Desulfomonile tiedjei DSM 6799: one gene and its partner. The protein of the gene in region 1 interacts with the protein of each later gene in a pairwise test. Links are inferred from orthologs where the notes say so. Each region holds a gene or a part of one and is shown on either strand. Other genes may lie near its edges. The genes, in order: kdsB and DESTI_RS24190.

Region 1 (14,682 bases):
CTGTGTCTCTCACTGGTATGATTCGGCTCTTCAGAGTAAGTTGGGGTAAAGTAGTGGTCTGCAGTACCGTTATAATGTTCGCTACAGCACTTGTGTACTATGGAGATCTGTCTCCTTGGGTACTGGTTTTCAAGTATGTTCCGGCTGCAGATGCTATCAGGGTTGTGACTCGTGCTTCGTTTCTGATTCTGATCGGGATCTGCATCGGCGTTGCCTACGCAATAAACGGAATCAGAAGCTCTACTCTCGCTATCGTTTTGCTACTTTTCATCTTCGCAGAGCAATTTCAGACTACACTGGCTTACAACAAATACGAGACGAGAGACCGAATTGCGAAAATAGCCCGCGAGATTCCCAAGGATTGTCGTTCTTTCTACTGTGTGTTCAATGTGAAATCTCTCTCGGGACGCCCTTACTGGGCCTATTCCCAATTGGATGCAATGTGGGTTCAGTTGGCCGTAGACATCCCCACGGTCAACGGGTTCAGCGGCAACATTCCACCTGGATGGGCTCCACTGGCGGACCAAATATTCTTCGATTCACCCTCGGGCCTATTCCGGTGTAAGATAAACAGCTTTCAATGGGCAGACCTGAACGGCCTTTCCAGAAACGACATTTCTGTTGTTCCGTTCCCCAGTTGGCCACAGAATCTCAAATTGTCCGAGCTTGCCGGTTTCGATGTCATCCCGGGGAAAGAGGAATCCAACCACTTTTTCGGACCTGGTTGGGGACAGGATGAATTCGATGGTGATGAAGTCTGGACGTGGGCGATTGCAAGACAAGCCAAGCTCTTTGTTCCCCTTTTACCAGGGCTGAAATATACAATGTCCATTACGGCAGCGCCCATGGTGGCGGAGCATCTCAAACAGAGGGCTTCGGTAACGCTCAATGGCAGGTTGGTAGCAACACTGTCATTTGCGGATCGAGTCCAGATTTATGCGGTGACTCTGCCAAAAGAGCTTGTTCATGATTTAAACAAAATCGAGTTCAATTTCGATTACGCCATATCCCCGGCACAACTCGGAAAAGCATCAGATACTCGGGATCTGGCTATGGCATTGTTCAAAATACGCTTTGAAGCGGTACACTCAACGGACGAGTAGCTGCAACATCCGATACCCAAGAATAAGGGTAGGCACTAGGCCTCCCCCTACGAAGATGGCGAATCGTGCCACGATTTGTCATGCCTTCGAGAATTTTGCGACAGTCTCTTCATTGCCGGAAATTCGTGCATCAGCAGCCCTTCCGGGACTCGAACATCATCATATTTTTCTTTGACCGGCAAGGAATCGCCGACCTGTTGTTCCGGGGCCCGCGGGATTCCTCCGGAACAAACGACCAAGAGCGCGCTAAGTTGGCCCACATGCCCGTCGAATGCTGACCGCTCGGGAGGCAGGTAAGGCTTCAGTCTCGGGCGGTGTTTGAGAGTATTTTGTCTGAGCAGGGAGGATGCCGGTGAGCGAAGCGAACCGCATCGTCGATGCCAGAGCGTCTGAATGCCTGTCATTGCGAGCGAAGCGAAGCAATCCCCTGAAGGTGCAGGCAAGTATCAGGAGATTGTCCCGCGAGACGCGGGATCGCTCCGCTCCTCGCGATGACATGTCTCCTAACGTCGCACCTCCGTGGGTAATTGAAGTAACACTTCACCAGCGCCAACCATTCAGTTAAGCATGGAGAGAGGTTTCTTCAGCCTCGAAGGGGCTGCCCAACAGTAGCCGTGGGTGCAAGCCCACGGAAGCAGAACGGCAAATCCTTTGTCTTCATGACCCTGAAAGGGTCCACCAATGACATTTGGGAATCATTGCCTGTTGGTGGACCCTTTCAGGGTCGTTGAACCGTGCTTATGGACATCGCGCTGTCCACGGGTTGACGAGAATGTCTCAAAAGTCGAAATTTATCCTAAATCGTGGCACGACTTCCTTCTTCCCGGCAATGAATTACCAGGCTATTATCCTACGTCCCTCTGGGACGTCAGCTTCCTGAGCCGCGAAGGGGCGGCAGAAAATAGCCCGGGGCTTCAGCCCCGGGTGGTCAGCGTGGCACGATTCTGGGTGTCAGCACAGTTTTGAGACAGTCTCTGACACCCATGGCTACTATTGGGCCGCCCTTCCAGGGCGCAGAATCCCTAGTGCCTGCTCGTAACTGAACGATTACGAGGCAGGCGAGTTTTTCTTGAAAATTATTCAAAAATCTGCTATAGACGCTTACAGAAGTTAAGATTTTACTTTAAGTAAATTGATTAAATATGGATAAATTTAAAAGAATCTTAGCGCGCAGATTCATCGGAGCCGCCCTCCTCGCCCTTTTGCTGGGAGGATGCATCGGGCTGATTCCCTCTCCCTTCAGACCCTACCCCGGCCCCGCCAAGAATCCGCAACTTCATGATCTCGCAGAGGCTTTCGACATTGTATGCCGCAACTACCGGCTCGGCCCGGACGATTTGCTCACCGTTAATTTCCAGACTGAATGGACCATTCCCGCGGGGTCATACAAACTTGATACTCTGGACGAGATTGAAATCGAATTTATTCTCGATCCTGAATTGAACAGAAGAGTGGTCATTCGTCCTGACGGAATGATAACGTTGCCGGGCATCGGTGACATTAAAGCCGTCGGTCTTGCGCCTGAGGAGCTTTCAAAGAAGATCGAAGAAAAATTCAGGAGTGCGAATATCTTGCGGAATGGAGACATCGACCAGCGCTTTCGGAATTATCGTATGGTTACGGTGTCAGTTAGTCAATTTTATCAGAAAGTTCAGCGGCTCGTGGATTCATTGACCACATTGACCTCCGGTCAGCAGACACAAGTGACCGTCAAGCCGGACGGCACGATAGATCTGCCCCTCTTGAAAGATCGCATTCTGGCAGCCGGATACACGGTCAGCGATGTGGAGCGGACCGCCAATAAATTGTACCGTCAAGGCGAGTTGAAACACGTTGTGGCCTCAGTAGCCCTTTCTTCGGCAAAATCAAGAAAAGTTTACATTCTCGGCGAAGTTAATAATCCTGGCGCTTACGAAATTCGCCAGCCGATCACCGCATTGCAGGCGGTTGCTCTCGCTGGCGGACACCGACAAAATACTGCGGATCTCACCAGCGTTATACTCATTTCAAAGAACGTCTACGGCAAACCTATCGGTCGAAGGCTTGATTTGAAACGTATCCTCGACGTCGGAGACATGGCTTCGGCAATACTGGTCAAACCCTACGACGTGATTTACGTGCCCAAAACGTACGTCGCAGATCTGCGGGTCTTCATGGAGCAGTATTTCTCCACAGTTGCCGAAGTGGCCAGTTTCGTGAACACCCTTGCTGACATCGGAGAAAAAACGAACTAGAATAGTAGAGAGTCAATGATGAGTAAGGAGTTTTCTCGTGCCAAGAATCTGTCTCCTCCTGATGCTATTCTTCTTCATCTCCCTGGAGACTGTCGACGCTTTTTCCCTCAGACCGACGATCACCAAGGACAAGGAAGAGTACACGTTTGAGGAGTGTCCCAGCACATTGCGCCAGGCCCGGCTCAAGGCCAGAAAAGATGCTGCGAAATTCACTGCGATGCATCCAAAAGGTACCTGGAGTAGTTTCTTTGCCAAAAATGACGTACGAAAGTGCTCGCCTTATATTAAGAAGATCTATTTCGATGCAGCCAAAAGTTCGTTTTCCTACAAATCCCGCAGTCAAAAGCGACTTTCCCGACTTTCCCCCCACAGATTTCGCACTATGCGAGATCGGTGAAGTCTTCCTCGGTTCGACGGAGCTAACCTGCAAATCCATATACGGCCTCGGTCACATTGAGGACATTGCCTCGCTCCCCTCGCTATGGCATGCCTTCCGCGGGAATTCGCTTTCTTAAAGTAAGTGCCAAACTAATATCCGCGGATATGCGACAGAATTTTTAGCACTGACTATAAACCTGATTTGGGCAGCACGGAGGCCGCCCACTACCGCTTTACGATTGAGTCAGGACAGGACGCGTGATACAGTATCAATTGTAGTTTGAGTATTGGGTCTATTTTGGGATCCGAATATGCCTGAGAGGCAGGGGGCATTCACAATGCGTGAAATTTTGAGCTGGATTGCTTATGCACTTTTTCTCATCGGCGGGATAGTGTTGCTCAGGTGGATAGATGCGCTTTATCGATGAAGTAGATTGTACTATGATCTCGATGACTCCCATTATCGAAATACGTCGAAAAGGTTCTTGAGACCTTCCTGAACGTGTGTAAGCCCCCCCTGGATAATCGAAGCCAAGTCGCTTTCTTCATATACCGAATAAGAATCTCCTATCACCACTTCAACGGGTTTCTTCAGCCAGTGATACGAACCGCGGTCGTTTTGTTTGAGCGGACCGACTCCGGCAGCCGCGATGATAGCCTTCTTTAACGAGCAAGGGTCCGGAACCCGTATACACCCTGCGGACACAGCCCCGAACGTTGCCGGTGAAATATGTCGGCCAGGGGGGATTGCCGCGGCCTGAAGTCCATGAATCCCCAGTTCCCGGTGACGCTGGCACCTCCCCCGTGCATCGCAGACAAGGAGAGGGGCGAAAAATCCGTTGTAAAGACCGGGTATCGGTTGTCCTGAAGCATCAAAGAACACCACATCGGGATAGCAGTAGACATGGTTTATGAGAAAGCTGCCGTCCGGCGTGGGAGAATGAACATCGCCCAGCGCTATGAAGGTGCGGTAAATGTCGTGCACCGTGTTATCGTTCGTTGTGCCTTCCACGAGCAATTCAAAACGGTTTCTGTCTATCAAAATGCGTATGGTCTTGAACTCGAAGCCCCTGTTCTCCCGACCTTCCTGGGCAAACTCCTGCCAATTTGTATACAGTTGCGGCAAACAGGGGTCATTCGGGGCAGTAAGAGGTGGAGGCACATAGATGGATTCCGGCTCTTCCGACGGCTTCTCCGGTTCAATTGTATAGGGCACCGGCTGGATTCGTTCGGCCACTGCCGGAGAGGTCTCCCGGGCGTACGAAGAATCCGCCCCGTATGCAGAGAATGTGGTTATCAGGATGGCACATAACGAACAGATCGGCAGACAATATGGTTTGAGGCCCAATTTCGTCGCTCCGTCTAATCTTGACGGTTGCTGTTCTAGCTGGACTGAATCTGCGTGTCAACAGGTCTGTTACCAATGTGCGTTCAAAGAAGTAATCCCGTCACCGGCGGGAGCAAATGCGGTCCCGGCATGTCTCCGAAGCGAAGTCAGGCGGTGCCGTTCGTAGCGAAGGAGACATGCCGGGACCGGTAAATAACAGGTTTCTCAATATTCCCTTTATGAAAGCACATTGGTATGTTTCATTTATTCAGGGCGGAAATCGAACCTGAAGATTTGGGAATATTCTGCTCCTGAAGGCTTTAGCACGCTCCGAAACAGGATTGCGCGATCTGCAGTGAATGAAGGCCCTGCAACGTCCGTTCTCTCGCGGATCCCCTCCACAAGGTTTGCGATCCCTTTATTGGATCGAACTCTCCCCAGGGTAAGATGGGGTTTGAAAGCTCGTTTCTCTTTGGCAAATCCGAGCGGTGCTAATGCATCCTCAAGCCTGATCGCGAGATTGGACAGATCTGAGGATTCGTCAGAGCACCCTGCCCAGATGACTCGAGGACGTCGAAAATCCGGGAACACCCCGATCTTGGACACCTTGTGAACCGATACTGCCTGCTCCCGACAAATCGGCCGAGCTGCTTGTTCAATCTGCGCCAGCCGATCTGCGGTGATTTCACCGATAAACTTCAGGGTCAGATGCATTCCGGCGGGATTGGTCCATTTGACGTCGCCCCCGCATTGTCTTAATTCTTGTGCAACACTCTTGAGAAAAGACTTGACCTTATCGGGCAATTCAACAGCAAAAAAGACTCTCACGATTTGGCTGCTGCTCTCAAACATTTCGTAGCCTCCTCATGGCAAGCAAAATGGCTGCAGAGCCATCCATCCGATACATTTCTTCTACAGCGGCATCCCAAGGCCGTACTTGGCCGGAGCTTTGGCATAGAACTTTTGTGCTTCAGGAAGGCTTTCATTGAGCTTTCGCACACGCTCTCCATCCGCCGGATGCGTAGAGAGCCATTCCGGAATCGGAGGCTTGGTAATTTTAGCCATCCTTTCCCAGAGGCGAACGGACTCGGACGGATCGTAGCCGGCGGAAGCCATGTAGATTTGACCTATTCGGTCAGCTTCCGTTTCATGAAGACGACTATACGGCAAAATAACCCCGACCGTTCCGCCCATTCCCACAGCAGCTAGAAGAAGGCGCGATTTCCGATCGAGATTCCCGTCTTCTCCTTTGAGAATCTCACCGCCGACCGTGACTGCTCCTTTCACAGCAAGCTGTTGCGTCAATCTTTCTGCTCCGTGTCTCGCGACGGCATGGGCAACTTCATGTCCGATTACAGCCGCCAGACCTGCCTCATTCTTCACGTACGGCATGAGGCCAGTGAAAACAACGATCTTTCCGCCCGGAAGACAAAAAGCGTTCGGTGTATCCTTCTCAATTACTTTGACATCCCACGCGAAACCAGGTTTGTCCACGGATTCAGCGGCTTTGCTTATTCTGTCCGAGACCTGCTTCACGGCTTGGTTGAACCGTTCGTCACTACATGCTTTTTCTTTGGACACCACGTCGTTGAAAGCCTTGAGAGCAACACTGTTCAACTGATTATCTGAAATCATATTGAGTTGACGTCTTCCCGTATGGGGAACGGTCGCGCACGCTGCCAAGACGATTGCAATCAGAGTAAGAATAGCGGCTTTTTTCCGTAAGCGGCCCCAAAGGATCACTTTTTTGTCCTTGCGGTATAAGACTTGATTTATCAAATAGTTCATGCTAAACATTTGTTGAATGCTTCACTCCGACTCTCTGGAGGTTTGCCTTGAAGTGCGAAAAATGCGGTTACATAAGCTTTGATTATAACGTGGCCTGTCCTTCTTGCAACAAGGACCTGAACATGATCCGCAGAAAACTCGGTTTGCATTACAAGCCACCTGAGGTGGATTTCGACGAATATTTCACCGGGTCCTCATCGAGTTACCGGGCAGCCTCTCCAGCGGCCGCGTCGAAACAACAGGAAACCGAACTGGATCTTGGTTCAGGCGAGGAATTCGAATTCACTTTGGACGACTAGGTTTCCGAATGGATTTGTGCTCCGGGATTACATCTCCCGGAGCAGCGACTCAATCCTCTCTCGGTTCCAGTGGCCAGGCGCCTCGATCCTGGAGAACCTGTCTGAGCACTCTTAAAGCCTGATTTACCACAGGCATTCCGCCATAGATCCCGCACTGAAAAATCACCTCAGCAATATCATGAGGACTACAGCCGACGTTTAGGGCCGCATAGATGTGGAGCTTCAGTTCTTCCTCTCTTGAGAGAACAGTCAATGCGGCTATGGTTATGAGCTGACGTGTCTGGTGAGGGATCTTCTCGCGGGCGTACACTGTGCCCGTAACAAAGAGTGAAAGGTCTTTGGCCAACTTTTTGTCAAACGATCTCCACAGATCGAAAGGACGCTCGTCCGAATAGCCGTCAAAGTAGAGCTTTGCGGTCTTTGCAGTCTTTTCCTTCAGATCATCAGCCATAAATACCTCCATAAACTACTATCTGACGCAGCAGATATTCTTCCGGTTCAATGGATTACCTTCAGGCCGTCACGGGTTATGAATACCGGGCAAGGCAGCTCATAGTCCTTGTAGATACGATCGAGCACATTCTGCCATTCATCGCTGCAGGTGGGGACAGGATAAGGAAGATCCGATCCCGGTATGGTTAACGGTGACCGGGGAGGGATTTTCTTCATGAAATTGTTTCCCGGGTCTCCCGGGACAAGATCCATGTCGGAAATATGGACGAGATACACCGCTTTCCGGGGTTTCCAGCGCTTTATGTAATCCAATGCGGATTGAAGGCTCATGTGAAAGGGACGATTGAATTCAGGTTCGTGCAGCCAATGGGCTTGAATGACGAGAACATCCGGGTTCTCGAGCAACTGCGGCTCATCGTCGATACGCATGAAATCGGAAGTATACACCAGTTTGCCATATTGTCCTGCCGTATTGGTTTCAAAAATATAACCCACCGAACCGGCCGCACTGGGACCATGAAAGGTCTTGAAAGGAGTCACTCTTGTCTTCAGTCCGTCAAGCATCATCCCGGGGACGGCGATCCTCTTTTCCACCAGAGATCCGAGAAGGTAGCCGAACCGTACTTCGATGCCTTTCCACGCCGTTTCTGTCGCGTACACAGGGATAGGGTGCCAGGCGTGTGCTGGGATAGATCTGCGAAACACCAGCAGATCGTCCATACCCAGGAAATGATCTCCGTGCTCGTGAGTTATCAGCACTGCATCAGGTCGCGTGAGGTGATTTGCCTTCATCTGGAGTCTCAAGTCAGGACCGCAGTCCACGAGAAGAGACTCGTCATTCCTGATAAGGAGTGAAGTTCGCGTCCGCTCTTCTCCCAACGCGTTCATTTTGGAGCATATTGCGCAGGTGCAAGAGTATTCCGGCGTGCACCACGCTGCTCCTGTCCCCAGAAACAGTATCTCCATGCCCAATCCTCTTAGAGAAATTTCCAATCAAGCTTAGAAGGAATAACCTAAATGCCGCATTTACGCAAGTCTTTGAAGGCATTTCTGAAATGATCGTCTGAAGGACAGGCTTCTCGGACGGAATTATTCGCCGACTGGAGATGCAAGGCAAAATTCGACATTCGTATTGGCAAAAACAAACACAAGTCCAGCCGAACGCGAACTAATGCTGTGACATAATTTTCAGCGGTTCGGTTTTAGATGTGGGGAAAGTGAGGAGTAGCCTGGAAGACTTCCTGAAACCAAACTTATTTGCCCCTGTACACTATCAGGCCGTGCGTCAGATCATATGGTGAAAGAGCTACAGTCACTCGATCGCCAAGAAGAACCTTGATACGAAAACGGGACATTCTGCCGGACAGCTTCGTACGAATACTCCTTCCGTCATCGGTTTCGACCTGATACATGCCACCGGAATGAACCTTCACAACTGTCCCTTCAACTTTAACATTATCGTCTCTGCTCATATTCTTCCTTTCTCCAGGGATCGCTCACGGCGATCGTTGCACAAAAGACCGCTCTAAACTCAGCCCCCATTTTTCGATTCTGCACGAAATATGCATGCACCATTAAGTTTTGTCAAACTATCTTTCTATATGTTTCCCGGACTCGTTCCAGGTCCTCGGGGGTATCTACCTCGATGGAATCCATATCCGTAATCACCACTTTGATTCGAAACCCGTGTTCCAGTGCACGTAGTTGCTCCAGCCGCTCCGATTTCTCGAGAATAGTCTGGGGAAGATTTGCGAACACCTGAAGGAAATTGTTCCTGTATGCGTAAATCCCATGATGTTTATAATAAACGGGTAGAATGGCAGATCCCTTATAATAGGGAATAGTCGCACGGGAGAAATACAAGGCGAAACCGTGAACGTCCATCACAGTTTTGACGGCATTCGGATGATGTATTTCCTCGTCCCTGACGATCCTGTAAATTAATGTACTCATCGGAATGGACGGATCGGTCACAAGCGGAGCGGTCACTTCCTTGATCATAATCGGATCGAAAAGGGGCTGGTCTCCCTGAATGTTGACCACTACAGCATTATCCTGCAACTGCAATATTCTTGCAGCTTCGGCGATGCGATCCGACCCGGAAGGATGCTGATTTGAGGTCAGAACTGCTTTTCCTCCGGATGCTTCAACAGCCGAAACAATATCATGCGAATTCGTGGCCACGTACACGGCGTCCAAAATTCCCGACGTCATTGCACGTTCAAGCACGCGAACTATCATCGGTTTGCCCAAGATATCCGCAAGCGGCTTACCGGGAAATCGGCTGGATTCGGCTCGTGCAGGGATGAATCCTATTATTTTGTGCAAATCCTTCGACATATCCCCAGGTCTCGATGAAGTCCAGGTCGCTTTTTCTGAGAGATGTTTCGGTCGTTCGTGAGTTCCAATACTTACGAGGTATATCGAACTTCAGACATTCTTCCGCGTAGCGATAGGTTCTTTTCACGAGCCGGTGCGTACCGGCTCATGATCGGTATCCCATTATTGCCAACTCGAATTCCGCTGATCTATATCAGGTACTGTTTGGGAACGTCGTCCACAGCCAGAATTTCGAGATAAAACTCTGTCACAGAATCTCTTCGGCAGCAGCCTGTAATTCCACCACCATGCGCCGCAAATGATCTTCGTCCATTTGCAGGAATATGGGCAGCACAACCGTCTTCTCGAGAATTGCCATTGTCTGCGGCAGCATCTCTTTCGAATAGGTCATTTCGCTTCCGTACAACGCACCACCGAACGGATGAGGACCGGGCCAGGCTGTCTTCCTCTCGAGAAGGTGTTCCCAATTATGTATCAGATGCCAGAGGTTGTTCTTGAAGTAGATCGCAGCAATTCCTTTTGAGGCAATATGCTGTTGAAAGGCCTGGGCCTTTTCCGCAGTTGGAAGGAAGAAGCATACATGGGTGTAGCTGTCCTTTCCTTTCTCCGGAATCTCTCGCATGACAATTCCGTCGCGGCTTTCGAGAGTCTCTCGAATGAGTTCCTGATTCTGCTGTTGCCGCTGGATTATGTCCTCCAGCTTGCTGAGCTGAGCCAGCCCCACAGCTCCTTGAAGCTCATTCATACGGTAGTTGAATCCCAGGAAACTCCGCCCATCCAGAGCCCGCCCCACATTGGGATTGTGCTCATGCCCGTGATCTGCGTATTCCGAAGCGCGCTGATATAGTTCCCGATCGTTCGTGATGACCATTCCACCTTCACCTGTGGTAATAGTCTTGTAGAAATCGAACGAGAACGTTCCCATATCACCCCAGGTCCCCAGGCGTTTGCCGCCTACTCCTGCTCCAAGTGCCTGAGCCGTATCCTCGATCACTTTCAGATTGTGTTTTCTTGAAATATCCAAGATCTCCTGGATCCGAGCGGGCGACCCCAGCATATGGACCGGGATCACGGCCTTGGTTCTCGGGGTTATTTTCTTTTCCAAATCTATAGGGTCCAGATTCAGCGTTTGGTCGATCTCAGCCGGCACGGGTACCGCGCCTGCTTCGATTATTGCTTCGAATGTAGCGATAAAGGTAAACCCCTGAGTGATGACTTCGTCTCCGGGACCGATACCGAGGGCAGACAACGCTACTTTGAGAGCGGCCGAACCGGAAGTAACCGCCTGAGCATAAACCGCTCCGGTGAATTGAGCGAATTTATCTTCGAATTCCTTGACCTTATAAATTCCTTTTCGTTCGTTTGGGAACTCGTAACGAAAGAGTATTCCTGTTTCCAGAACATCGTTAATATGCTCTTTTTCTGTTTCACCTATCCACTCGTATCCTGGCATGAGACCTCCTGACAAACACCCGGACATTCAGCCTGAACTATTTGTCAGCACTGATTGCGGGATTCACCACCATACCTGCACGGCTCCCCGGATCCTTCCGTGGAGCCGTGCAGGGCTTATATCAACTAAACGCCATTTCGTAAATAGTTTGAGCTTCTTCTTCTCCGAGTTTCCTCGGATTGTTCTCAACCGGTCGAGTTACCTTCAGAGCAGCTTCCACCAGCATGGGAATGTCAGATCGGGGAACACCGGCATCAGCCAGGCTTGAGGGAATTCCGATGTCGCTACACAGCATGAACACACTTTCAACTGCCTGCTCGGCAGCTCGTCGCAAAGGAAGGCCCTCCACGGGTTCACCGATTGCCGAGGCTATCATGGCAAAGTGCTTTTCTGCAGCAGGCAAATTGAATTCCATTACATACGGGATCAACATGGCATTTGCCAGACCGTGGGGTATGCGGTAATTGCCCCCCAGCGGGTATGCCAAAGCATGGGCCGCACCAACCCCCGCATCGGCAAGGGCAAGGCCTCCAAGAAGGCTTCCCATCAGCATCTGTTCCCTGGCATCGATATCATCCCCGTGAAACACCGCACGCCTGAGATTGCCGGATATCAACCGAATAGCGGTCAACGCGAGAGCTTCCGTGAAGACCGTGCTGGATAGACTGCTTACGGATTCTATTGCATGGGTCAATGCATCCATACCGGTTGCAGCAGTAACATGGGGCGGCAAGGGCAATGTGAGTTCAGGATCGAGCAAAGCAACGCCAGGAAAAAGGAACGGGCTGTTTATCCCGCCTTTCGCCCGGGTTTCCCGATTGGTGAACACTGCAGTAAACGTTACTTCCGCACCTGTTCCCGCTGTAGTGGGAACCATTATGGTGGGAGTGCCCGGCAATTCGACTTTGTTCAGACCGATATAATCCTCAGCCTTCCCCTCATTCGTGATAAGAACTGCAGCCGCCTTTGCCGTGTCCATGGCGGACCCCCCGCCCAGGCCTACTACGAGATCCGCATCTACTGCACGTCCGAGAGCCGCGGCTTCCTCCGCATTATCCATGTACGGTTCGGGTTCTACTGCTTTGTAAACCTCTCCCGTAATTCCGACATCATTCAGTGCAGAAAGCGCCTTGTCGAGAATTCCGACCTGCTCCAGCGCCGGATCTGCCACAAGAAGATATTTTCCTGCACCCGATTCGCGGGCCAATTGCCCGAGATTGGACAACGCCCCTCTTCCGAAGACGACTCTCGTTTTGATCTGGAAATTTCCCAATTTTGGCAGCATGCGACTCCTCGTCCCAAGATGGATCTAGAAAAAGCCTTCAGTTTATATCAGAAAACCCCCGCACCGGCAAGATAGGCGTGCATACAATTCGCTTCAGGAAATGTCTCTCATGTCGATTTCGCTCTCGCGCTCAATTACCTATTACACAAGTCAAGTTAATCGATTATCCGCACCAAAGCAGTCGTTTGGCTCTCATTCTTTCTTTTCTTTTTATCTAAAAGAAAGTAAACTGAAAATACCGGACCATCCGGACTGGAGCGGCCCATGAAGAGACTCAGATTCGGAAGATGGGGAAGCGTTCTGGCGGATCACCGGCATGGTGATGAGATCACCCGGAGAAAAACCGAATCTCTCCCTCCATTAGCAAGTTTTCCGCCAAACGTAATAGCTTTAATGAGCGGCAAAGGTCTTCTCGTATTTGATAACGAGTTCAACTTTGTGCCAATGATTCGTGAGTACCTGGCACAGATTCAAGCCAAATATTGTTGTGGGAAGTGCATCACAGGAATAAAAGGTTCCAAGATTGTGTCAGTGATCCTGGACAAAATGATGCAAGGTGGCTCAGCGGAATCGGATCTCGATGTGCTGTCCAGAATGGCGGACATTCTGAACGATGCTGCCAAATGTTCTGTCTGTCAGAGTGCAGGGGAACTCCTGAAAGATGGGCTCACTTTCTTCAGGGATGACTTCCTGGATGCTGTGAGGAATGGAATTTCGGAGAACTCTGTTCGATATATCGGAAACATTTCCGCCCCTTGTATGAATACGTGTCCCTGCCACATCAATATTCCCGGCTATGTGGAAATGCTGCAAGAGCTTCGTTATGAGGAAGCACTGCAGATTATCCGTGAAGAAATGCCACTACCCGGAATAACGGGCAGAATTTGTCCTGCTCCATGCGAGAAGGCGTGCAGCGTAGCGAACATGGGAGACGTGGCGATACCTATCAAGACGCTGAAAAGGGTCGCTGCCGATTATGAGATGCTTCACGCTATCGAGCCCCCCTTCCAACGAGTCGAACTGAATGGAAAACCTATAGCAATTGTGGGCGCAGGACCTGCAGGTTTGGCTGCAGCGTACTATTTGAACCGCTTCGGCCATCCTGTGACTGTCTTTGAAGCACTTCCAATCCCCGGGGGGATGGTCGGCGTCGGAATTCCGCCCTATCGTCAGCCCCGGGATGTTCTTCAGAAAGAGATTGTTCAAATTCAGCGTCTCGGGGTCGAGTTTCGATTCAAAGCTCGGCTTGGCAAGGATTTCACCATTCAAGATTTGTTTGACCAGGGATTCAAGTCGGTTTTCCTGGGCGTCGGGGCGCATAAGTCCTCGGCTTTGGCTCTCAAAGAAGAGAAACAGCGAATCAAGGGTGTTTTTTCCGGAGGGATCGATTTTCTGCGGGACCTCAATCTCGGGAAAAAAATCCAAGTGGGCGAAAATGCGATCATAGCCGGCGGAGGTAATACCGCCATTGATTGCGCTCGAACCTGCCTCAGGATGGGTGCTTCACAGGTGACCGTCGTTTACAGACGGACTGAACGAGAGATGCCGGCGGATCTAGAAGAGGTCGAAGATTCTCGTGAAGAAGGGATCAAATTCCTCTTTCTCACACAGCCCGTTGCCGTACTCTCCGAGAATGGCAGAATGACTGGGCTCAGATGTATTCGGATGGAGTTGGGGGAGCCGGATCGATCCGGAAGAAGAAGGCCGGTTCCGGTGGAGGGGACAGAATTCGATCTTGCCGGAGACACGCTTATCCCCGCCATCGGGCAGATTGCAGATCTCGAATGGCTCTCAGGCGACGACAATATACAGTTTTCTCGAAAAGGGGCCATAAAGGTGGATCCCGTGACCATGATGACGTCTCGTCCTGGCGTATTCGCTGCAGGCGACGCTGTCAGTGGTCCATTGACTGTGGTTCATGGCCTGGCCGGTGGAAAACGGGCTGCTCACATGATCCATCAATATGTCACGACAGGTTCATGTAAGGCTACAGAACAACAGTGGATGGATGATTTGATCGCA
Region 2 (14,817 bases), 2.2 Mb from region 1 along the record:
TATTATCCAGAGTGAGAGGTATGTGGGCAAACGCGGGTGGCTCGATTCCCAAAGCTCGGTATATGAGCACCTGCTTGGGAGTATTGGCGAGATGATCCGCACCGCGTATCACATGCGTGATGCGATCCAATGCATCATCGACTGCATTGCTCAATATGTATAATGGGCGTCCGTCCGATCTGAGAATGACAAAGTCCTCTAAATCCTGCCCCCTTTTTTCGATTCTGCCGTACACGAAATCTTGAAATGCCACTATCGCGGACGGATCTCTGGGCACTCGAAAACGGATTACGTACGGCATTCCCTGAGATACTCTGCTGTCTATCTCTTCGGGTGTAAGCCTTTTACACCGTCCATCGTACATAAACGCGACTTTCCGTGCCTCTGCATCGTTTCTCTGAGCATCCAGCTCTTCTTTTGTGCAGAAGCACCTGTACGCGTGACCGGATTCGAGAAGTTTGTGTGCAGCCTCCACGTGTTTTGAAAAATTATGGGTCTGAAAGAAGGGACCTTCATTCCAATCAAGCCCGAGCCATGTGAGTCCGTCAAAAATCTCCTGCACGGACTCCTGGGTAGACCGTTCGGTGTCGGTATCTTCTATCCGGAGGATGAATACGCCCCCGGTTTTCTTGGCCCAGAGCCAATTGTACAGAGCAGTGCGGGCACCGCCCAGATGCAAATATCCTGTGGGTGAAGGCGCGAAGCGCACCCTCACCTGATCTGTTGTCGATCTTGATTCGTTCATAAATGCTTTGTCACCTTACCTACTGTGTAATCTCCAGAACCACTACCGGCGATTTTGCAGAAGTTGCAAAAGCTTTAGAGTCCTTCTCCGAGCCCACAATATCGCCCCAGTGCATGGGAACTGCAACTCTCGGGTTTATCTTGGATGTGGCTTCCCCAGCCTGAGCTGCTGTCATCGTGTATGTGCCTCCAACCGGCAAGAGAGCTACATCCGCACATACTTTACTCATTTCAGGAATAACATCGCAGTCTCCCGCATGGTATACCCGAACACCGTCAATTGTAATGACGTACCCTACCCAGCCGTTCTTTTTGGGATGAAATTCCTTGTCCGTATTGTACGCGGGAACCGCTTCCACCATGACGTCTCCCACTTCCACGCTCTGACCTGGAGCAATGGATTTGAACGCGTCGCCGAAACTTGCTTTGCAGTCAGGCGGCCCGATAATTACGGTCGAGGGCTTTCTGATTTTTTGCACATCTTCTTCCGAAAGATGGTCATAGTGGCTATGCGTGATACAGATCACATCCGCGGGTTTCGGCTCTGCCAGTTTCCAGGGATCGATATACACCGTGGTTTGCGATCCTTCTATACGGAATGTAGCGTGACCTAACCATCGAATTTTGTCTCTTACGAAAGCTTCTGCATCCATGATCTCCCCTCCGGGTGTTTGAATAAGCTATTCGCGATGGTTCCCGTGAGACCGACGATCATCGGCAAACGGGACAGAATTCCTCTGTGCTTTCCGATGCGGGCACAAACTTTCATACAAACCTGTGGTACCGTTATATCTTAAAGATCGAGCCGGGGGGCAAACCGTTCCCCTTTTCTTGTTCATGTGACGATGCCCGGCGAAATTTCATTGACCGGTTTTCACATTTGCATTGCCTTTCGTGTTCATTCACTTGAGCCTGCCTTCAACAATTGAGTCCTCATCTTATACTACACTCGGGGCGAAAAATGCATTGGCTCCCATGACACACGCCACAGTTTCCTGTATAATCCTCTTTTCCGGGAGGATGAAACAACAATGCCTTTGCAATCGAGAGCGAAAAGAAGTCCGGAACTCAGCAAAACGAGAACGAATAGTGATTGGATTATGATTATTCTCGGCATTTTTCTCGTGCTCTTCTTTTCGATGGCCGGTTACTTCTCTTTCGTCGAGACCCCATCCGAGGTTCAGTCCAAGGCAAGGGGGCCTGTGAAAGATCCAAAGGCTGTGCGACCGGAAGCTTCAGTTCAGGGCAAGTCAGCACCTGATTCGGCACCTGAGCAGACAGTGTGGCATGGAATTGGCGGAGCCCAATAGCCTCGATAACTCTTGAAATATAAGTCTGTTCCGAAAATATAGCGCGCAAAATCCCTCCAGACGGGCTTACGGGTTAATCCACGCCGTTTCCTGAAGGGATTTTTAAGAAACTCCAATGCCTCATCTTATATCATTGCAACGAGAGCGTGCAAAACAATTCGACAGGATGTGCCGATTAGAATCGTGGAAAATCGGGCGTCCACATATGATACCGATTCGCTTTTCTTCTGATAATCTGGGAGGCTGGAGGTATCCTTCGCTCCGGACGACGCAAAGCCGTCTAATCACTCCGCTCAGAACACCTCAGCCTGCGCCATCTTATATGTATAATTGCGAAATGGTATGGGAACCGGAACCTGACGGGAGAGGGATGAATGCGACAAGCAGCTAGCACATTCGTGCGGTTTCTTTTGACAGGTTTGGCAACTCTGCTGCCCTTCATTGTGACAGTCTTCGTGGTCGGCTGGATAGTCAGAATTGCCGACGCGTATATAGGGCCGAGCAGCAGTTTCGGGCTTTTCATCCTCCAGATAGTAGGAGACGCAAACAAATATTCAGGATACCTGGCCGGGTATCTTGTAGTTGTGTGCTTGTTGGTCCTCCTCGGGTTCCTCGTTACACGCGCCACAGTCGCGAAAATTCACGAAGCCATAAACGGCATGGTGGCAAGAATACCCCTATTCGGAAAGATTTACGCGGGGGTCGAACAGGTAGTGGAGATTTTCGGGAACAACAGAGGTGAAGGCCTGGACCGGTTCGGTGGAGTCGGATACGTGAAGTTGGGCAACGTGAAAATGTTGGTTTTCTTGACCTCCGGTCAAAGCTATACGCTGATTGACGGAGTGAAACACTACATGGTGTTCGTTCCGAACTCTCCGATTCCTGCCACGGGGTTCAACGCGTTAGTCCCTGAGGAAGATTTCGTGCGGCTGGACATGCCTCTGGAGGATATGGCCAAGCTGTTGATGTCCTTCGGCCTCTTGGGTGGACAGGTACTCAGCCGACCATTGGAATTGTCTCAAATAGTGCGGGAGAACCATGAAAGAAAAATTGCACCGTGAGCTGATAGAGCTGTCAAAGTCCGAGCCGTACGGTCGGCTGCTGGGAATGGAAGTGACAGACGTCGGGTCTGGGACCGCGACTGTGCGAATGAGAGTGAATTCCGACATCCGGAACATGTTCGGTTTCACTCATGGGGGAGCCCTGTTTTCCCTGATAGACGAGGCCTTCCAGCTTGCATGCAATACACATGGGGTACTATCTGTTGCACTTAACGTCAGCATAACGTACGTATCTGCGCCAGAATCCGGCTGCATGCTCGAAGCGAAGGCGACAGAAATGCACAAGACCCGCCGCACATCGAGTTATCTCTGCGAGATACGAGACCTTGACGGTAAGCTGATAGCCACTGCCCAAGCGCTTGCCTATCGCACGGGAAAAGAAATCGACAAGTTGTGATGCCAATTTGCATTCAAAATCCCCCCATTCCCCCCTTTAATAAAGGGGGGTTAGAGGCATAGGCGCTAACTTATGGCGTTTCGGTCGTTTGTTCCGGAGGAACATCTGACAATAGGCCGGCGATTCATCGCCGGATAAGGAAAAACCTAATGATTTTAGAGTCCCGGAGGGACGGCTGATACACAAAATCCCGGCAATGAATTACCGGGCTATTTTCTTTAGTCCCTGCGGGACAGAGAATTGCAGAAGAGTTGACGCCTATGGAGGTTGGAGGGGGATCTTCCTCTCACTTTAAAAGCAAATTGCTGTGATGTCTCCTCTTTGTGTGGTCCGTGAGATGCCAGAATGCTGTTCGATTCCGATTCTCATTCATTTTCTTCAGGGGGTATCGCTTGGCTCCGAAAAAGATCTCTGCAAAAGAAGTTATGCTTGATATTAGGGCGGGATTGTCGAATCACGAGATCGGAAAGAAATATGGGCTTTCCGAAAAGGGCATTCAGAGCTTATTTGACAAACTTTACGGCGCAAACCTGTTGACCGAAGAAGAGCACTCCCGACGACTGGTGTCTCAAATTCGGGACACTGGCAGCGAAGGCGATAACGGTGGACCTGCAGTTGCCGAGCCAACGATCACCCGCGCCGAGGCACCTTTGACTAAACCTCAACCTCTCAGAACATCAGGAAGTAGCGATAAGGCTTTGCACACCGAATTAAACGGTGAAAAATTCGAAGAAGCTGTTCCCCAGCCGGGTGCGCACGAATTCCAGAGTATGGCAGATGGGAGCAACGGTTTCATGCATGCAGTTCAAATACGCTCTGTCGGCAAAGCGCAACGCCTGCTTTTGTGGGCTGTTCTTGCGTCTTTTTTGTGTTTTTTTGTACCTTTCTCATTTGTCCTGCTGGCTCCTTTTCAACTCTACTGCGTCTGGAATCTTGCAAAGTCGCTCGACTTGAGTACCGGAATCAGCGTTCTTTACCTTCTTCTCATGTTCATTCCTATTATTAACACGATCGCTTTGCTGATGCTGAACAACAAGGCGACACAGACTCTGAGAAAAGCAGGAATCAGGGTTGGATTAATGGGAGCCCGTCCGTCCGACCTTCCGGCACACGAGATTAACCCGTGGGGAGAAGAAGTAGAAGAGCCTCCCACACCTATTCCCACTGACTTTATTGACGTGTCAAATTACGGGAAGAACCAGTGGTGGCGTTACCTGGTGAGTATAGTTTTCATAGTGGTTTTTTCCGTCTCCCTGTGGGGCATACTAGTAGTGGTATGGGCACCACAGGCAAGCTTCGATAAGGCAACATCCGATTTCATCGGAATCAGTCCGTTGAAGAATTACGTCCTGCAGAATGTGCTTTTTGTGTTCATTCTCTTCACCCTTTTCTTGGCCATACGATATGAGCACAAGCGTCCGTTTCTTAGCCTAATTTCTCCAAATCCATCTGTCGACTGGCTGAAACTGGCAAAAAGTTTCGGCCTTTTTTTCTTCCTTATTCTAATTAGTCTGACTCTGGGATATGCTTCGGAGCCTGCCGGCTACAGGTTCAATTCCGACTTAAGCCATTTTTTCGCTTTCCTTCCGGTAGTGCTCGTCTTAACCCCGATTCAGACAACGGTTGAGGAACTCTTATTTCGCGGCTACTTCCTTCAAATGATAGGGTTGCTTATCAAGAATCGCTATCTGCTCATAGTGGTTTGCGGTGTGTTATTCATGTTGCTGCACCTGGGGAACCCGGAAATGGCAGTAGGCCCGATAATCATGGCATTGAACTACTTTGTAGTCGGGGCATTCCTCACGTTTGTCACCTGGAAAAGCAACAGCTTAGAAGTGGCAATGGGCATTCATGCAGCAACAAATTTGTCTGCCGGGTTGATTGTGAACTACGAGAATTCAGCTCTGAAGACTGAATCCCTGTTTTTTTGCACTACTTTGGATCCTGTGGCTAGCCTCGTGAGTTTTTTCGTTATAGCAGCGATTTTCTACTTCTTCATGTTTGGGGGACGGATAACGATGCAAAAGCCGTGGCTTGTCTGGGCAAGGACGGGATAAGGCGCGGGTACGGGGCACAGGCATCAGCTTACCAGCACGCATCCTTCTTTTTTAGAAGGGGCAAGGGGGATTTTGACTTAACACATTGAAAATCCCCCTCAATCCCCCTTTAGAAAAGGGGGACTTCATGCAACATCCGGGCTAATTTTAAATGTATCGAAAATGATGTTGGTTGCGACTGCCCTCGCACCGTGAGCTACTGCATCGAAGATGTCAGCATCGGCCCATCCCAAAGAGCGAAGGTTATCCACATCGGATGAAGTGACTGCCTGCGGTTCGTCAGTAGCTTTCAGAACGAACAATAGTAACGCCTTGTCTTTTGCATCCAGCGGAGCTTTCTCCGGATCGGTACGTGCATCTTGAATTTGCTCGGGATTGAAGCCGAATTTTGATAGCAGACCTACGTTGAACGAATCGCAGTATTCAGATTTGCAGGCTCTTGAAACCAACATCCTGATCATTGAGAGCAAAGGAGCACTCAGGCTTGGATGCTTCATAAAATATTGAGCAAAGTACAACTGATTTTCCAGCACTTCCGGGCTGACTCCCAATAACTGAACATTATTGGGGACCATTCCGAAGAACTGCTCGGCAGACGCGTACAGCTCTGCAAGCTTTCCTTCTGCCTTTTCAGGCGGTGTAATCGAGACGATAGCCATTACAAAAACCTCCTTGCGTTGCGATGCGTGGAATCTGTGCCGATTCCGTGGAATAGACCGGTCTACTAGTTAAACCGGCAAAAAAATTATGGCTTCAACAGACTGTTGAAAACCATGTTCTCGAAAACCAGCAAGGGCTCCAGGCTGTTTTCAGCCTTCATGCGGAGCAGCGCCCCCTCCCAACTGTTCAGCAGGAAGTCGGCAGTTTCCTGAGGATCGAGCGATTGCCTCACTTGCTTCAATTCCCTTGCTTCTTTCAGGCATTGCGCTATGTTCCTGCTCATTCGCCTGAACGCTTCCTGCATTTTGGTGCGAAACGCTTCATTCTGATCTGCCATTTCCTGGGCGAGATTTCCGATAGGGCAGCCTCCTTTGAATCCCTGTTCTTCCGCTGCGCTCATCATGCTTCTGAAAAAGCCTCTGAGCCGTTCGATGGGACTTTTCCCGGTTAACGACAGTTGAGATTGCGCCATGGAGTCTATGAATTGCGTGTAGAAATCGATCAACTGCAATCCGAAATCGTCTTTGTTTTTGAAATAGAAATAGAATGAGCCCTTCGGAACTTCAGCCGCGTCGAGAATTTCCTGTATGCCTGTGTGGTTGAATCCTTTCTGATGAATGATTCTGGCACCTTCGGTCAATATTCGAAATTTCGTAGTCTCTTTCGCCATTTTAGATCAAAAATTCCTTAGAATCACAGTAGACCGGTCGTCTAGTTTTGTCAAGGCTCTTTTGATACCCGGAAATTCTAAAATTTTATGGCAAATGTCAGAATCTTTGTCCAATTGGGAAAGCGCTTCTCGAAAATCGGTGGGTGCCGTGCCTCCGTGCCGACACATTTTTGATCAACAAATCGACCAGTTCGGCACATACAAGAGACGCCGTGCCCTACCGTTTCTTATAAAGGATCCGGTGTTCAAGAGGTAAGAGATTATGTCACTACTATGAATGAGTTGCAGATCACGTGCCCACGGGCAGCAGAACGGTCTCACCGTAAACCGGCAGTCAGGCGAGCATCATTTCTTCTTGAACATTCCGGTGATACTGAACTTTGATCTCTTTTCGGTCGCGACTTCCTCGGGAGACTGGGGCGGTTCGTCTTTGCGCTCGACCTTCGGGGCGGCTGGAGTGTCCGATGGTGCCGGCTGAAATGCGGTGAACATTCCCGCCAATTCGATGGTATCCAGGAATTCTCCGTCTTCACTTTCTATCCTCGGTTTTGGCGCGGGTGGAGGAGCGGGTTCGGGTGGTTTTTCCACTGGTTTCTTGATTCGATATTTTAACCCGCGTCGAGCCATGTCACTTTCGGAAATCAGCTTTCGTTCATAGAGCTGTCTGATAAGATCCGCGAACCCGAGCGCGCTAATTTTGAACCGAGCCATAATCTCGGCATTGGTCATAGGTCCGCGTATTGCCTCGATGGCAGCTCTTGCGCCTACATCTCTGCTTGAAGTTTCTTGTGTCATGATGAGAAAAACCCTGGTCCTATTATACTGCACACCGAACTGGAGGGAGAACTTTTTGGCTCTAAAAAACTCATTTTTGACTCTGTTAAGAATCGGCATGGATTCGTACCACCCAGATTAGCAATCTGTTTGGAAAAAATAAGAGGTGCTTCTGATTGCCGGCGGTTTCCATTCTTCGGGTATTCGGGTACATTTTTGCGGTTTTTTGATTCGATAGTCTTGGGTTTGATACGGGCTTGCGCTCAAGATGATCTGTGGTGCCGCTGGCACCACAGATCATCGGCACGGACCTGCCTTGCAGGTCAGTGGCACCCAAAATCGACCTTAATCCCTGGGTACAGGGGGTGCCACTGACTTGGCTCCGCAGGTCAGTGGAGCAAGCATCTTGAATCCAAAATCGTATGACACACCACGGGAGATCGTTTGAAGCTCAACAAAAAACTCATTCTCGTTTCTCTGTTGTATTTTGCCGAAGGCTTTCCCTTTGGGATCATTGAACAATCGTTTCCGGTTTATTTTCGGCTACATGGAATGTCACTCGGTCATCTGGGACTCTTGAGCCTTGTCAGTCTGCCGTACGCGCTGAAATTCCTGTGGGCGCCTGCGGTGGATCTCATAGGAATGAGACGTCAATGGATTGCTACAGCACAGTACTTGATGGCCGCTTTGCTAGTTCTGCTCCTGCCGCTGGATCCTGCACAACCCGGTTTCTTGTTGTGGGCCTGTATCGCTGCCATGGCGATCGCGTCAGCAACTCAGGATATAGCCATAGATGCATATTCGATAGAATTGTTGAAACCTTCTGAAATGGGGATTGCAAACGGATTCCGGCTGGCCGCGTACAGAGTTGCGATGGTCGTGGCAGGAGGTCTGTTCGTTGCAATAGGGGGCTGGATAAGCTGGCAATTCACTTATATCGTTGCAGCGGCAGTCCTTCTCGTCTGCGGCCTGGTATCATCCCGACTTCCGCCAATCGATGTACAAAGACCGGAAGTCTCGGCAAAAGCGCTCTTTGCACCGGTTCTGGATATTCTTGCGCGGCCCGGTCTCATTCACGTTATCCTTTTTATTTTGCTCTACAAACTGGGTGACTTGGCTATGGGGCCCATGGTTCGTCCTTTCTGGCTGGACCGCGGCCTTTCAACAACGGAAATAGGACTTATCACGGGGAGTCTGGGAATAATCGCCTCAATCATAGGCGGACTTGCCGGCGGGCTATTCATGGTTCGCTACGGTATCTTCCATGGAGTGTGGTTCTTGGGCCTCTGGCAATCCGTAAGCAACCTGACATACGTCTGGGTCGCAGCATATCCGGAGTCCGGACACTGGGGCATCTATGTTGCGTCTTTTGTCGAATCATTCTGTGCCGGGCTGGGAACATCGGCATTCCTGGCTTTCCTCATGAGCATCTCGAAAAAGCAGTTTTCTGCAACACAATACGCCATCTTTTCAGCATTGTTCAGAGTAACCGGAATTCTCGCAGGCTCCTCCAGCGGATGGATCACTGAAGGCCTGGGGTACTCACAATACTTCCTGATTACGTTCTTCCTCTCGCTTCCCGCATTCCTCTTCATCTTCCATGCACGAAGATGGATTCCCTCGGACAATGCAACCCCTGACCTCAAATCGTAAAGGCTTCTTTTGCCTGTTCGCAATCCAAGAAGTATACCGATTCTCGAAAGTAATCACGGATTGTGAAGAGCAGTTCCCAGCAATTGGTAGCGCCGGCCTCCCAATGCTGTTGAATTAAGGAAAGGGTTCTTGATTTTTCACGTTTAACCTCCGAGAATTCAGAAGGAATTGTGTTGACATGCGGGTAGTTACGCGCGATAAATTCTTTCAAAACAAGCTGCTGAAAGGATTTTATTATGGCACGCATTATGCTTTGAAGAACCATGCCAACTTAGCGCGTACGCTGAAAAATTTCTTCACATTATTCCCGGACAAATCGACCCTTCCAAGAAACGCTCGCCTCAGGACTTTACTCGAAACAGAAAACTCGCCTTTGGAAAGCTTATCACCTTCATCTTGTCCATTGCCGCCAGTGGAAAGGGTAAAGGAGTGGACATGAAATCCGGTGAATTCTTTCGACATGCCAGAATTCTTGGCCTTTGGCCTGACGCCGAGGCGATCCATCGAAGCGCGCTCACCAAGGCGCGCAAAAAGGTGGATTGGAGGATCTTTCGGCAAATACTCGATGATGCGGTTGGTCTGGCTTATGAGTGTTGGCCTAAGAGCCCGAAGGACGAGTGGCATGGTATGTCCACTCATGCGATAGATGGCTCCGACTATACGCTTCCAGCCGCCGATGAGCTCAGGGCCGAGTTTGATCCTGAGAGCGGACTTGGGCAAGCGGGCAAAGGACATTATCCTCAGTGTCTTGTATGCACGCTCTATGACGTCTTCAGACGTCTGCCCATCGCAAGAACTGTGGTCCCGGTGAATTCTTCGGAGCGGGACCAAGCCAAACATCTCCTGCCCCTCGTGCCTGAGGGAAGTGTCTTGCTCCTGGATCGAGGTTACCCAGGATATGAATTTCTCAGCTACCTTTTGGACAAGTTCAAAGGCTATTTCGTGATACGTTGCCCCGCAACGTCCACCTTCGCCACAGTAAAGGAATTCATTCGGAGCGGGAAGAGCGAAGCCGAAATCGTGATTCCTCCGACATCGAACTATCTCAGCCAGGTGACGGCTGAACAACGAAAGGCCGCCAAGCCCATCAGAGTGAGAGTCATCAGACTGTCCAATCCTGACGGAACCCTCTCGGTTCTCCTGACGAATCTTTACGACAAGGTGGAGTTTCCGAGACAGGAGATCACTGACCTCTATTTCAGGCGATGGGAAATCGAGAGCTATTTCCGGGATGAAAAGATTGGGCTCGAAATCGAAAAATTTCATGGCAAAACCTGCAACAGCGTCCTGCAAGAACTCTTTGCAGCTGCGATCATGGCTGTGATCTCAAGAACTCTCATGGCCATTTCCACCCAGTTACTCGGTGGAGAGCTCGGAGAACCTCAGTTCAAGAATGCGGTCATGACGCTCGCGTCTGAAGCCGCCGTGCTCGCCGCAGACGATCCTGAAAGAGCCATCGAAATCTTTCAGGATATTCTCAAAGAAATCTATCGTGTCAAATACTATCGACCAAACAGTCAGCGACCACCCCAACCAAGGGTGAACAAGCAAAGCAAAAACAAATGGCTTTACCGCAGGTACAAAAATGTCCCCGCAGCTTAAGTCAACAGCATTGCGCCGGCCTCCGTGCCGGCGAACAATTCACCAAACAAAGCAATAAGTTATCGCCGGCAGGGACGCCGGCGCTACTGATTCTTCCCATTGCAGGCATTGGATTCCGTCAAGACTTTCGATAACAGCTATAAAATCGGGAAAACCCTTCTTGTAAGAAGTGTTTCCCCGAACCCCTTCCCAAAAACTTTTAACACTGGTCTAATGCACTGTTTTTTTTTGACCAAAAAAAACAGTGCATTAGACCAGTGTTAAAAGTTTTTGGAAGGGTTTGGGGAACCTTTTTACAAAAAGGTTCCCCAGATCTTACTGCTTTGAAAGCGCAACAGGTAAAAGAAACCTTCAGGATTCATCTACCCGATATGTCGGAGGCCTTCGGCTATTCCCATACGTCCGACCCTGATAGCTGGAATCAGTGCTGCAATGAATCCAACGGCCAGGGATACAATCAGTATGATGAGAATTGTGGAGTAATTGACTTCAAAAACCGGCAGAAACGATTCGAGCTGTTTTTGGAACATTCTGCCTCCAGGAAAGCTCAATGCTGCTCCGAGCATGCCCCCGATCAGTGAGATGGCCACGGATTCTCCTGCAATCAGCAGAAAGAGAAAGCGCGGTCTGAATCCCAGTGTTTTGAATACTGCGTATTCAGCCCAGCGTTCACGGGTCGTCATTGCCATGGTATTCGCGAGAACAATGAGAATGATAGCGATCACCACCATGGAAATAATCCTCACTGCGGCAACGATGGCTTCAGTCATTGCCACAAACCCCATCTGGAACGCTTTCTCGGTTTCCGTGAGGGTCTCCGCAAGGGAGTTTTTGAAGAGAGAGTCGATTTCTTCCGTTATTTCCGCGGATCTCTGGGGATCGTTTATCTTGACGAGGTACCATCCCACCTTGTCGGCCCGGTCAGGGTTGGTTTTCTTCAGCACTTCGTTCAGGTATTCGTAACGGAAGAAGAAAGCGGTCTGATCCACACTTTTCCGTGCCCCCGTGTAGATGCCTTTGAGGACTAATTCAATACTCCCCGGGTATATCGTTCCTTGGAGGGGAATCACGTCACCAATCTTCCAACCGAAGCGCTCTGCAATGGTTTTTCCTGCTATGGCTCCGTTTCGGTCCCGATCGAAAGCTTTCTTCTCGTCCTCGGTAAGCAGGAACTCAGGATAGAGGTTAAAATAGCCGGATCCACTTACTGCAAATTGCGCGAAGAAATTCTTTTTTTCCTTGTAAACGCCCCCATACCAGCTTCCGTATTCGACTCCCGTTACTCCGGGCACTTGCGCGATACGATTCTTGTACGAGATGGGCAGCGCATAAATTAACGAAATTTTGTTCCTGGTGATAAGACGGTCAGGTGAGGATGACTCCACTCCTATGTACCATGCATCGACCAGAGTGCGTAGGATGGCGAATGCAAGCATTGCCACTGCCACGCCGAGTATGGTCAATATCGAACGTAAACGGTGCCGAAACACATTCCTGATTATCAGTTTCAGCACTTCCATGACTAAAGCGCGCCTTTGAGTTGATGGGAAAAATAGGTATGTAGCTCATCCAACTTGTGGATGCTGTGGTCAATCCGCTCCAGGAGAGCCGTCGTGTTTGACGTGACCTGCGTTACGGCTGCGTCGAATTGTTCGTCTATGAGATCGATCGCCCGGGATGCGAGGCGCCGCGTTATCCTTTTCAGGCTCTTCAGTCTCCGTGAAGCCAAATACCAGATCAGGAACAATTCACATAGCATCAGAGCTGCTAGGCCGGTCAATCCTTCGGGACCGAAGATATTCGTCAAGAAAGCCAAGACGATCTGAACAGCGCCATTGACGGTGGGATAATCAAGCCAGAGTGAGATTTTTTCGGGTCCGGCCAGTCTGATCGCAAGTATGAACGCCGGAAACCACAGAACTGCCTTTTGCCAAGATTTGCGCCATGTGGCCTTGAAACCTGTCAATGCAGAACGCGTGGAATTCACCTCACCGGCAAACGTTGCAGATGCCCGAGCAGCACTATCGTCCATTACAACAGACGGTTCGATTACCATGTCGCCACTCGTGTGGGTTAAGGAAAGCAGAAGCTCCGAGCGCACGTTTGCGGAAATCTTTTCCAGAAGCATTTTTCGGCTCTTGCCTACATTCCGGGCTGCTTCCTCGAACGTTCTGTCCAATTCGACTTGAACGGACTCTCCCTTAAATGAGCGACCCACGGTCAAGAGCCTCATGCCCCATGTCACCGGGACAATAGAGTCATCTTCCCTTACAAAAAGAGCAAAAAGCGATTCGGCTATTCTCTCTTCGTGCTCAATAGATAAGAGACCTTTCTGTGTCGGTTTGCTTAAATTCTCTCCGGCAAGGCTCCTCAATGCACCGCTTAAGACCAGCTTCTCGACAGGATTTGCTGCCGAATCGATTTCACGAGTGATCTGGCGCAGTTCCTCAAGGAGATTGATCGTTTTTACCGATGCGATTTCTTTCGCATCGCGTTCGGCCATAAGATAATCACGAAATTTACTGAATTCCTGCAATAAGATGGGATCGGAATCCCCCGCGAATTTCTGAGCTGCTGAGACACTGAACAACCGAGGCAGCTCTATGTTTGCATCATGTTTCAGACGAAATGCCAGATCGCCGAGCACTTCTTTGAGCTTTTCGTATGGCCGTGCGGAATCGTCATGGATCAATTCGTCAGATTTGTTCAAGATGAAGGTGAAATTCTCGCGGTGAATGACTGTACGGTTCAAAAACCTGTAAAAAGCAGAATCCGCATACTTTTCCGGAGTCACGACCCAGATTGCGGCATCCAGGAATGGCAAGATCTTTTCTACAACGATGCGATTTCGCTCTTCAGTGCTATCAAAATCGGGCAGATCCAGAAGAATGAGATCCCGTACGGATTCGGAATCGTGAAGCGCGTCGGGATCGCGCACGAGCCCTGCTATTTCGTCCAACCCTCGTGCAGTGTTACGGTGTCTATAGACTACAGCGCGGTCAGTATAGGGTCTTCTGTCTGAAGACTGAGAAATCTGTTTCCCTGCAAGAGCATTAATCAGTGTGGATTTTCCCACTCCTGTACCGCCAAGAATCCCGACATACAGTGCTTCGCCCGGTTTTTCTGCTTTTTCCCTGAGCTTTTCCGTTTTTTCAAGGAGAGACTCGCGGGTAGGCCGGTCGATGAGTATGGCCCCGTCCTCTGAAAGGAAGCGGGTAATGTGCCCTAACGCGTCCAGAATTGAGGTACGGTTCATGCCGCCTCACGCTAAGATTCGTTCATTGCAGTTCCGACAATTTTTCGGAACCGCTCGGACAATCATAACAGATCTCTTGCGTGCGGGCCTTTTGTAAGTGAGCTTCCGGCACAAACAGTTGTTCTTTTTCGTTATGGAACAACTTTGGCAGGTTCGCAGTTGCCGCATTCCGCGTCAATAGGCCTGAGCCACGGAAACCACACCGGAATGGGCTTCAGCGAAAAGCATGGGGCAGTAAACTGAATCGCTTTACCTGTCCACGGGATGCACACTTGCGATTTCCCCAGACTTACCCACGGAAGGATATGGAATTCAGTCTTAACCAATGTAGGCCAGATGGGAACATCAAAAGGGAGAGACATTGAGCCCACGGTCTCGGGAGGAATAGGCCGGTCGGGGAGGCATTGACTGGGGCCTTCACCACTCAGGCATGCAGATCCTGAAACCAAAAGCATAAACGCAGCCACTAGTATCACAACGATATTCCGTGTTTTCATAGTCTTCCTCAAAAGAATAAAAAATACCCGATTCAGATTGCAGCATATGACGCATCGATCCTATCATCCGCTTCTTTTGACTGTCAAGAAATGAGTAATGAAGGCGGGACCGCCAAAGAGAATCGGCGGCCCCCAA

Evidence for each region.
Region 2: the proteins of kdsB (region 1) and DESTI_RS24190 interact in binary tests that used the Escherichia coli proteins (3 or more experiments, as listed by UniProt). The link is inferred for Desulfomonile tiedjei DSM 6799 from one-to-one orthologs.

What each region holds. Positions count from the first base shown.
Region 1 is NC_018025.1:3,424,010-3,438,691, forward strand. What follows is about bases 8,045-10,888. They hold kdsB (3-deoxy-manno-octulosonate cytidylyltransferase), read right to left. Parts: upstream 9,923-10,888; coding sequence 9,167-9,922; downstream 8,045-9,166. Other genes in these bases: DESTI_RS28940 (MBL fold metallo-hydrolase), read right to left, coding at 8,045-8,548; infA (translation initiation factor IF-1), read right to left, coding at 8,836-9,054; DESTI_RS14565 (DegT/DnrJ/EryC1/StrS family aminotransferase), read right to left, coding at 10,170-10,888. Outside these bases: DESTI_RS14505 (hypothetical protein), read left to right, coding at 1-1,103; DESTI_RS29985 (hypothetical protein), read left to right, coding at 1,450-1,668; DESTI_RS14515 (polysaccharide biosynthesis/export family protein), read left to right, coding at 2,246-3,337; DESTI_RS14520 (hypothetical protein), read left to right, coding at 3,375-3,734; DESTI_RS14525 (L,D-transpeptidase), read right to left, coding at 4,176-5,063; thpR (RNA 2',3'-cyclic phosphodiesterase), read right to left, coding at 5,307-5,894; DESTI_RS14535 (M48 family metallopeptidase), read right to left, coding at 5,955-6,830; DESTI_RS14540 (hypothetical protein), read left to right, coding at 6,878-7,129; DESTI_RS14545 (carboxymuconolactone decarboxylase family protein), read right to left, coding at 7,179-7,580; more of DESTI_RS28940, read right to left, coding at 7,628-8,044; more of DESTI_RS14565, read right to left, coding at 10,889-11,375; DESTI_RS14570 (iron-containing alcohol dehydrogenase), read right to left, coding at 11,497-12,660; DESTI_RS14575 (FAD-dependent oxidoreductase), read left to right, coding at 12,925-14,682. UniProt on the Escherichia coli protein: Activates KDO (a required 8-carbon sugar) for incorporation into bacterial lipopolysaccharide in Gram-negative bacteria.
Region 2 is NC_018025.1:5,631,230-5,646,046, forward strand. Bases 5,108-8,086 are described here. They hold DESTI_RS24190 (TetR/AcrR family transcriptional regulator), read right to left. Parts: upstream 6,900-8,086; coding sequence 6,315-6,899; downstream 5,108-6,314. Other genes in these bases: DESTI_RS24180 (CPBP family intramembrane glutamic endopeptidase), read left to right, coding at 5,108-5,569; DESTI_RS24185 (carboxymuconolactone decarboxylase family protein), read right to left, coding at 5,695-6,228; DESTI_RS24195 (hypothetical protein), read right to left, coding at 7,245-7,694. Outside these bases: gltX (glutamate--tRNA ligase), read right to left, coding at 1-745; DESTI_RS24160 (MBL fold metallo-hydrolase), read right to left, coding at 765-1,397; DESTI_RS24165 (hypothetical protein), read left to right, coding at 1,776-2,054; DESTI_RS24170 (DUF502 domain-containing protein), read left to right, coding at 2,429-3,115; DESTI_RS24175 (PaaI family thioesterase), read left to right, coding at 3,093-3,512; more of DESTI_RS24180, read left to right, coding at 3,905-5,107; DESTI_RS24200 (MFS transporter), read left to right, coding at 8,118-9,326; DESTI_RS24215 (IS4 family transposase), read left to right, coding at 9,711-10,928; DESTI_RS24220 (ABC transporter permease), read right to left, coding at 11,291-12,448; DESTI_RS24225 (GTPase), read right to left, coding at 12,451-14,184; DESTI_RS24230 (hypothetical protein), read right to left, coding at 14,316-14,681. UniProt on the Escherichia coli protein: Involved in response to both electrophiles and reactive chlorine species (RCS). Represses the transcription of the nemRA-gloA operon by binding to the NemR box.